One region of the Streptomyces sp. CC224B genome, then DNA from elsewhere that is predicted to be linked to it. Evidence: riboswitches for the same ligand, from Rfam matches in the RefSeq annotation. Region 1 holds a riboswitch; the other holds the start of a gene.
The links. A riboswitch is a leader RNA that binds a small molecule or an ion and turns the genes downstream of it on or off. The one in region 1 is predicted to bind cobalamin.
Positions count from the first base shown of each region.

Region 1 (4,130 bases):
CCATGTCGCCGGGAACACGCCAGGGGCCGGCAGACCGCCGGCGGCACTCCATCACCATCCGGGGGATCACGACCTGGTCCGCGGCGACACCGCAGTTCGCGGCGCGGATCAGCATGGAGAAAGGCGTCACCATGACCTCAGTGCAGGTCGAAGAACACCACGACGAGCACGGCGGCAATGGTGCCGCGGCGGGCTCCGGCGCGTCCGGCGACAGCGAGGGCTACCAGCGCGGCCTGGGTGCGCGGCAGATCCAGATGATCGCCATCGGCGGTGCCATCGGCACCGGCCTCTTCCTCGGCGCGGGCAAGGCCATCCACAAGGCCGGCCCCAGTCTCATCCTCGCGTACGCCATCGCCGGCCTCGTGATCTTCTTCATCATGCGGGCCCTGGGCGAGCTGCTGATGTACCGCCCCGTCTCCGGCTCGTTCTCGGAGTACGCCCGCGAGTTCGTCGGCCCCTTCTTCGGGTTCGTGACCGGCTGGACGTACTGGCTCTTCTGGGTCGTCACCGGCATCACCGAGGTCACCGCGGCCGCCCAGTACATGCAGTACTGGACGCACGGCTCCATTCCGCAGTGGGGCTACGCGCTGATCTTCACCGTCATCCTGTACGGCGCCAACCTGATCTCCGTGAAGCTCTTCGGCGAGCTGGAGTTCTGGTTCTCCATGGTCAAGGTCACCGCCATCATCGGCATGATCCTGATCTGCGCCGGCATCCTCACCATCGGCTTCTCCGACGCCGGTGACACCGCGTCCGTGTCGCACCTGTGGGACAACGGCGGCTTCTTCCCCAACGGCATCGGCAACACGCTGATGACCCTCCAGATCGTGATGTTCGCCTTCCTCGCCGTGGAGCTGGTCGGCGTCACCGCCGGTGAGTCCAAGGACCCGGAGAAGACGCTGCCCAAGGCGATCAACACCGTCCCGTGGCGCATCGCCGTCTTCTACGTCGGCGCCCTGATCATGATCCTGTCGGTCGTGCCGTGGACGCACTTCCAGCCGGGCGTCTCCCCGTTCGTCGCGGCCTTCGAGAAGATGGGCCTCGGCATCGGCGCCGCGATCGTGAACTTCGTGGTCCTGACCGCCGCGCTCTCCTCCTGCAACTCGGGCATGTACTCCACCGGCCGCATGCTGCGCGACCTCGCGCTCAACGGCCAGGGCCCGGCGTTCTTCACCAAGCTCACCAAGAACGGCCTGCCGCTGGTCGGCACCACCTTCTCCGCCGCGCTGATGCTCGTCGGCGTGTGGATCAACTACCAGTGGCCGGGCGAGGCGTTCAACTACGTCGTCTCCTTCGCCACGATCTCCGGCATGTGGGCCTGGATCATGATCCTGGTCTCCCAGATCAACTACCGCCGCAAGGCCGACCGCGGCATCCTGCCGCAGTCCACCTTCCGCGCGCCGGGCGCCCCGTACACGAGCTGGTTCGCGCTCGCCTTCATCGCCATGGTCATCGTGATGATGGGCGTCGACAAGGACGCCCGGATCTCGCTGTACTGCGCCCCGATCTGGGCCGCCATCCTCTGTGTGGCCTACCTCGTCCTCAAGAGCCGCAACCCGGAGGGCGCCGCCTTCCGCAAGCGCGAGCACACCGCCGTGGCCGCCGACGCCGCGCCGGGCAAGGACTGACACCTCCCCAGGGGCCCGCGGGTCCCGGAGGTCCGGCATGCGGGCCGTCGCGTATCGCTCTGTGATACGCGGCGGCCCGTCCGCGTGTCCGGCCTGCTTATCCTGACCGGCATGCTGACCATCACCCAGGCCCTGCACGACCAGATCGTCGCGCACGCGCGCAAGGACCACCCCGACGAGGCGTGCGGCGTCGTCGCGGGCCCGGCGGGCACGGACCGCCCCGAGCGGTTCATCCCGATGCTGAACGCGGCCCGCTCACCCACGTTCTACGAGTTCGACTCGACCGACCTGCTCAAGCTCTACCGCGACCTCGACGACCGCGACGAGGAGCCGGTGGTCATCTACCACTCGCACACGGCCACCGAGGCCTACCCCTCCCGCACCGACATCAGCTACGCCAACGAGCCGGGCGCCCACTACGTCCTCGTCTCGACGGCCGACACGGACGGCGCCGGGCCCTTCCAGTTCCGCTCGTTCCGCATCGTGGACGGAGAGGTCACCGAGGAAGAGGTGCGGCTCGTCCAGGCATACTGAGCACGACCTTCGAGGCGGCAGGACCCAGGAAGCCGGTGTGACTCCGGCGCGGTCCCGCCACTGTGACCGGCACGCGCGTGCCGTGAGCCAGGAACTGCCCTGCCGCCTCCTCCCACTTGACGCAGGGGACGCGGAAATCCCCTGGAGGAGGACCGCACAGCCATGCGCATCCGCGTACTGCTCGCCGCCGCGGCGACCCTGCTGCCCCTGACCGCCTGCTCGCCGGGGAGCGACTCCGGCGCGGGAGACGGCAAGGCCACGGCCGCCGGGTTCCCGTACACCGTCACGAACTGCGGCGTGAAGACGACGTACCAGGCGCCCCCGAAGCGTGCCGTCACCATGAACCAGCACGTGACGGAGATCCTCCTGGCGCTGGGCCTGAAGGACCGCATCGCCGGCACCGCCTACCTCGACGACAAGATCCTTCCCGAGTACGAGAAGGCCTACAGGTCGCGCCCGGTCCTGGCCAAGGAGTACCCCTCGTACGAGAAGCTCCTCGCCGCCAACCCCGACTTCGTCTACGGCGGCTACGCGAGCTCCTTCGCGGAGAACGACGGCCGCTCCCGCGCCGCCCTCGCCAAGTCCGGCATCAACTCCCGGCTCAACATCGAGAGCTGCGCCGACAAGCCGGTCACCATGGACGACCTCTACCGGGAGATCCGCGAGACCGGCGCCACGTTCGGCGTCCGCGACCGCGCGGAGAAGTGGGTGCGCTCGGCCAGGGCGGAACTGGCCCGCGCCACGAAGAGGACCGAGGGCGGCAGGCCCCCGTCCGTCTTCGTCTACGACAGCGGCGACAAGACCGCCTTCACCGCGGGCGGCAAGGGCATCGGCAACGACATCATCGAGCGCGCGGGCGGCCGCAACGTCATGGCCGACCTCGACAAGCCCTTCGGCGACGCCTCCTGGGAGACCGTGGTCGACCGCCGTCCCGACGTGATCCTCATCTACGACTACGGCGCGACGACGGTGGCCCAGAAGAAGAAGCGCCTCCTCGACGACCCCGCCCTCAAGGACGTCCCCGCCGTGAGGAACAAGCGCTTCGCGGTGCTGCCGCTGTCGGACGTGGTGCTGGGGGTGAGAGCCCCCAAGGCGGTGGAGAAGCTGGCGGAGCAGCTTCGGTGATGCCCACGGAGAAGCCCGCTCCGGCCGGGGTTCCGCCCGTCCGGTGGTTGCGGACGAGCGCGAAGCGCGATCGGCGGGGGTCCGGGGGGTCCGGCGGCGCAGCCCCCGGTGCCGGGAAGGGGCGGGGCCGGGGAGCCCCCGGCGGCCTCGCCTACGGCACCCTCATAGCCCTGCTCGTCCTCGCCCTCGCGGCCGCGGGCACCGCCGCGCTGGCCTACGGCTCCGTGCGGATCCCGCCCGCCGAGGTGCTCGACATCCTCACGGGCCGGGCCCAGGGGCCGTCCCCGTACCGCACCATCGTCCTGGACGTCCGCCTCCCGCGCGTCCTGCTCGGGGCCGTCGTGGGCGCGGGCCTGGCCGTCGTCGGCGCCACCCTCCAGGCGCTGGTCCGCAACCCGCTGGCCGACCCGTTCCTGCTGGGCGTCTCCTCCGGTGCCTCCGCCGCCGCGGTCTCGGTGATCGTGCTGGGCGTGGGCGCGGGCCTGGCCACCACGGTGACCGTCCCGGTGGCGTCCTTCGCGGGCGCGTTCCTCGCCCTGCTCGTCGTCTACTCGCTGGCCCGCGACCCCGGCGGCGGCTTCACCACCAGCCGCCTGGTCCTCGCCGGCGTGGCCGTCTCGTACATCCTGTCCGCCCTGACCAGCCTGATCCTGGTGATGTCGGCCCGCGCCGACCACCTCAAGGAGGTCCTGTACTGGACGCTCGGCGGGCTCGGCAGCGCCCGCTGGGACATGCTCGCCGTGCCCCTGACCGTGCTGGCCGCGGGCACGGCCCTGCTCGTGGCGCTGGCCCGGCTGCTGGACCTGCTGCTCGTCGGCGAGGAGGGCGCGACCGTCCTCGGCC
Region 1 is NZ_JASCXL010000108.1:18,160-22,289, reverse strand. Features, by position in the region: gene QK440_RS32480 (hypothetical protein) at 1-133, opposite strand, end outside; gene QK440_RS32475 (amino acid permease) at 132-1,628, shown strand; gene QK440_RS32470 (M67 family metallopeptidase) at 1,740-2,162, shown strand; cobalamin riboswitch at 2,148-2,280, shown strand; gene QK440_RS32465 (ABC transporter substrate-binding protein) at 2,325-3,287, shown strand; gene QK440_RS32460 (iron ABC transporter permease) at 3,287-4,130, shown strand, end outside.

Region 2 (4,130 bases), on a different contig from region 1:
CCGTCACCACTCCCCCGCCGACCCCCAGGACCACCACGGCCACCGCTCCCGTGGACGCGCCGGAGGAGACGCCGAGGACGAAGGGGTCGGCCAGCGGGTTCCGCAGCAGGGACTGGAGGACCGCCCCGCACACCGCCAGGCCCGCGCCGCACACGCCCGCGAGCAGGGTGCGCGGCATGCGCAGGTTCCAGACGATGCCGTCGCGCAGCGGCGTGAGGCGCGCCTCGCCGCCGCCGAGGTGGCCCGCCACCGCCGCCCATACGTCGGGTACGGAGATGTCGGCGGGGCCGATGGTGACGGCCACGGCCACCGACAGGAGCAGGGCGGCCAGGCCCGTCGCGCACAGCAGGCCCGTGCTCCGCCACCAGGATCTCCTCGCGCCGATCCGTGCGTCGTTCCGTGTGCCGATCCGTGCGTCGTTCCGTGCGTCGTTCCGCGTGCCGTTCCGCGCGTCCTTCCGCGTGTTCACCGCCGGGCGCCGCGTCGCTTCGTCTTCTGTGCCGGTTCCCGTGCCGATTGCTGTGCCGGTCCCCGTGTCGCTTCCCCTGGCCGCGCGCGCACCGTCCCGTGCCGTCGCGCTCACCGTGCCAGGCCGAACTTCCGCAGGCCCGCCGCCACTTGTTCGATGCCGTCGACCGTCCGGATCGTCGGGTTCAGGGCCTGCCCGCTGAGCAGCACGTAGCGCTTCTTCCTCACGGCCGTGAGGTTCTTGGTGACGGGGTGGGACTCCAGGAACTTGATCTTCTGGCGGGCGCTCTCCGCCGACTGGGCCTTGCGCGTGAGGTCGCCGATCACCAGGACGTCGGGGTCGCGGTCGGCCACCGTCTCCCAGTTGACCTGCGGCCACTCGGCGCGCGTGTCGGCGAAGGCGTTGCGGACGCCGAGGGTGCGCGTGATGATGCCGGGCGCGCCGCAGCAGCCCGCGATGTACGGGGTCTTGGAGTCCGAGAACCAGTACAGGACGGACGCCTTGGACGCCTTGACCGTACGGGCCGCCTTCGCGGTGCGGGACTTGAGGTCCGCGATCAGGCGCTCGCCGCGCTCCTCCACGTGGAAGACGCGGGCCAGGTCGCGGATCTCCTTGTGGACGGTGTCCATGGTGAGTGTCTTGGTGCGGGTGCCGTCGTCGTCGCCGCTGTTGTCCTTGCCCGCGCAGTCGGTGGGCGAGACGTAGACGGGGACGCCCAGCTCGGTGAACTTGGCGCGGTCGGCGACGCCGCCCTTGCCCACGGTGTAGAGGAACGAGGCGCTGACGAAGTCCGGCTCCTTGGAGAGGACCTTCTCCAGGGACGGGTAGCGGTCCGCGAGGCGCTCGACCTTCGCGTTGTCCTTCGCGAGGTTCGGCCGGACCGGGTCGGTCCAGGTGCCGGTGCCCGCCATGCGGTCGGCGAGGCCGAGGGAGAGGAGGATCTCGGTGGAGCCCTGGTCCAGGGAGACGGCCCGGCGGGGCGGGGCGGTCACCGTGGCCTTCTTGCCGCAGGAGGTGACCGTCACCGGATAGCCGTCGGCCCCGGCCTCGTCGTCCCGGCCGGCGGAGGAGCCGCCGCCGCACGCCGTGAGCAGGAGCAGGCCGCCCGCGGCGAGCAGCGACGCGGTGCGGCGTACGCGAGGGCGTGTCCGAAGGCCTGCCCGGAGGCTCGTGCGAGGGCTTGTCCGAGGGCGTATCCGAGGGGCGAGAGAGAGCACACGTCTTCCCGGGTCTCATGGCTCATGCGCGGAGCCTGGTCTGCGAAACCCCGCCGCCCGGCGCCCGGACGGCGGTGCCAGCAGGTCTTCGGACTCGGGTTCGTCCGGACGGGGCCGCCTTCCCGGGCGCCCGTGGGCGCCCAGTGGCCGCTGGCCCCGCCCGTCCCCCTCACCGCTGCGCGTCAGTTCCGGATTCCCACCGGATTCCCTGGCCCGGGTGCGGGCGCGACTGGCGTGCGCAAGCTATCACCCCGGGCTCTCGTCACCGCTGGTCGGGGCGGGGTTCGCCGCGGTACGTCCCGAAGGACCACTTGTTGCCCTCCGGGTCCGCTACGGCGAACTCCCGGCTGCCGTACGGCTGGTCCGCGATCTCCCGGAGCACCTTGACGCCCGCGTCGGTGAGGCGCCGGTAGAGGGCGTCCACGTGGTCCGTGACGACGTACGCGCCGAACGTGCCCGGCTCCAGGCACCACTCGGCCGCCTCAGGGTTGTGGCTGCCGAGCATGACGCCGCCGCCCTCGGGCCAGTCGAGCTGGGCGTGGGCGACGCGGCCGCCGTCCTCGTACACGGCGGTCCGCAGGAAGCCGAGCGTGCCGACGAGGAAGTCGATCAGGGCGGGGGCGTCGTGGGCCTGGAAGGTGGGCCAGACGTCGGGTGCGCGCCGGGTCGTGGGGGTGTGCGTGGTGTCGATGTTCTGACCGCTCTGCGTGAGATGCGCGTTCTGCGGTGCTTCGTCGCTGTTCATGGGTCTCAGTCTTCGCCGGTCAGGTGCCCTCCGGCTTGGATATTCCGGCACTCCTCGGCCAGCCAGGCGGTCGGGCTCACGCCCGTGTACTGCTGGAAGTCCCGTACCAGGTGGGAGTGGTCGTAGTAGCCGCAGTCGGCGGCCACGCGGGCGAGGTCCGGGGGCGCGCCCGCGACGACGGCGCGGACGACGCGGGCCTTCGCGTGCTGGAAGCGCATGAGGCGGGCGGCCTGCTTGGGGGTGACGCCGGTCTCGGCGCGGAACAGGGCCGAAAGGCGGCGCTCGCTGAGCGCGACGTGCGCGGCCAGGCCCCGCAGGGTGCCCGCGCCCCGGTGCCGGGCGAGCCACGCCCAGGCCTCGGCGACCTCCGGGCGGGCGGCGCCGCGCCGGTCGGCGTCGGCCGCGCGCCGCGCCAGGTAGGCGTCGAGGCAGGCGAACCGCGCGTCCCAGCTGTCCGCCGCGCACAGCCGCTCCCGTACGTCCGCGGCCAGGCGGCCCAGGACGTCCGTGCCGTCGATGACGAGCTGCCCGGTCAGCTCGGCGGCGGGCAGGCCGAGGAGCGCGCGGGCCGCCAGCGGGTGCAGGGCGAGCTGGATGCCCGCCTCGCGCTCGGGCCGGACGACGTACGCCGGGCTCTGGTGCAGGCCGCCGACGACGATGACGGCGCGGGCGGCGCCCGGGCCGGTGGCCTCGGCGGGGGTGCGGCCGGTGACGACCGGGCCGTCGAGGGAGAAGAGCAGCGTCAGGTACGGGGACGGCAGGCCGCGGTGCAGGGCCGGGGTCTGGCCCGAGACGCGGTAGCCCACGGCGGACACCACCAGGCCGCGCCGCCCCGGAGCGGGCGCGGCGTGGACGAACTCCTGGCCGGCGGTGTCCATGGGTTCCATTGTGGCTCCGTACCGCGCGTCGCCGCGGGGCGGCGGTCGCGGCGGGGCCTCGCCGGCCGCGGTCCCGGTCCCGTGCGTCGGTCCCGTGCGCCGGACGGGGCTCGGAGTCCCCGCCCCGTCCGGCGCACGGCTGTCGTGAGTCAGCGGTCAGAGGGTCGGTGCGTCGGTGGATCTGGGCGTCAGCGGGTCGGTGCGTCGGCGGGTCGGTGCGTCGGAGAGGCTCGGTGGATCAGCGAGACAGTGAGTCTGTGGGTCAGTGGGTCAGTGGGTCAGTGGGTCAGCGGCTCAGCGAGACTGCGGGTCAGCGGGTCAGCGGGTCAGCGGGTCAGCGGCTGTAGCGCATCAGGGCCCGCACCATGTGGCACGTCGTGTCCGACGGGGGGTGGATGCCCACCGTCTCGGCCATGGCGCGGATCCGTACGTTGTCCGCCTGGGTCGGGACGTAGACGCCCGCGTCCAGGAGGGCGATGGCCAGCCTCATGGCCTTGAGGCGGCGGTTGTGCGTGATGTACCACTCGCGGGGGCGGCCGGGCGGCAGGGGGTGCTTCGCGTGCGGCACGTACGGGACGTCGAGCAGCGGCGGCTGCACGGCGTGCCGGACGCGGGACGCGCGCGGGGCACGGGACGAGGACGTGCGGGAGCGGGCGGTCGTAGCGGGCACGGACGGGACTGCGGCAGCGGGCACAGACATCCTCCTGTCGCGGTTCGGGAACCCTCGCGGGCCCCTTCGAACATTGCTTCCATTCTACGGGCCGGCACTGACAACGGCCGGTCTCCGGAACGGCAATCTCCGCTGGCCAGAGGGGGTTTGA
Region 2 is NZ_JASCXL010000002.1:164,131-168,260, reverse strand. Features, by position in the region: gene QK440_RS01880 (iron chelate uptake ABC transporter family permease subunit) at 1-349, opposite strand, end outside; gene QK440_RS01875 (ABC transporter substrate-binding protein) at 580-1,587, opposite strand; cobalamin riboswitch at 1,748-1,935, opposite strand; gene QK440_RS01870 (VOC family protein) at 1,949-2,431, opposite strand; gene QK440_RS01865 (helix-turn-helix domain-containing protein) at 2,437-3,309, opposite strand; gene QK440_RS01860 (hypothetical protein) at 3,644-4,009, opposite strand.
Region 2: another riboswitch for cobalamin. It lies ahead of QK440_RS01875 (ABC transporter substrate-binding protein); the one in region 1 lies ahead of QK440_RS32465 (ABC transporter substrate-binding protein).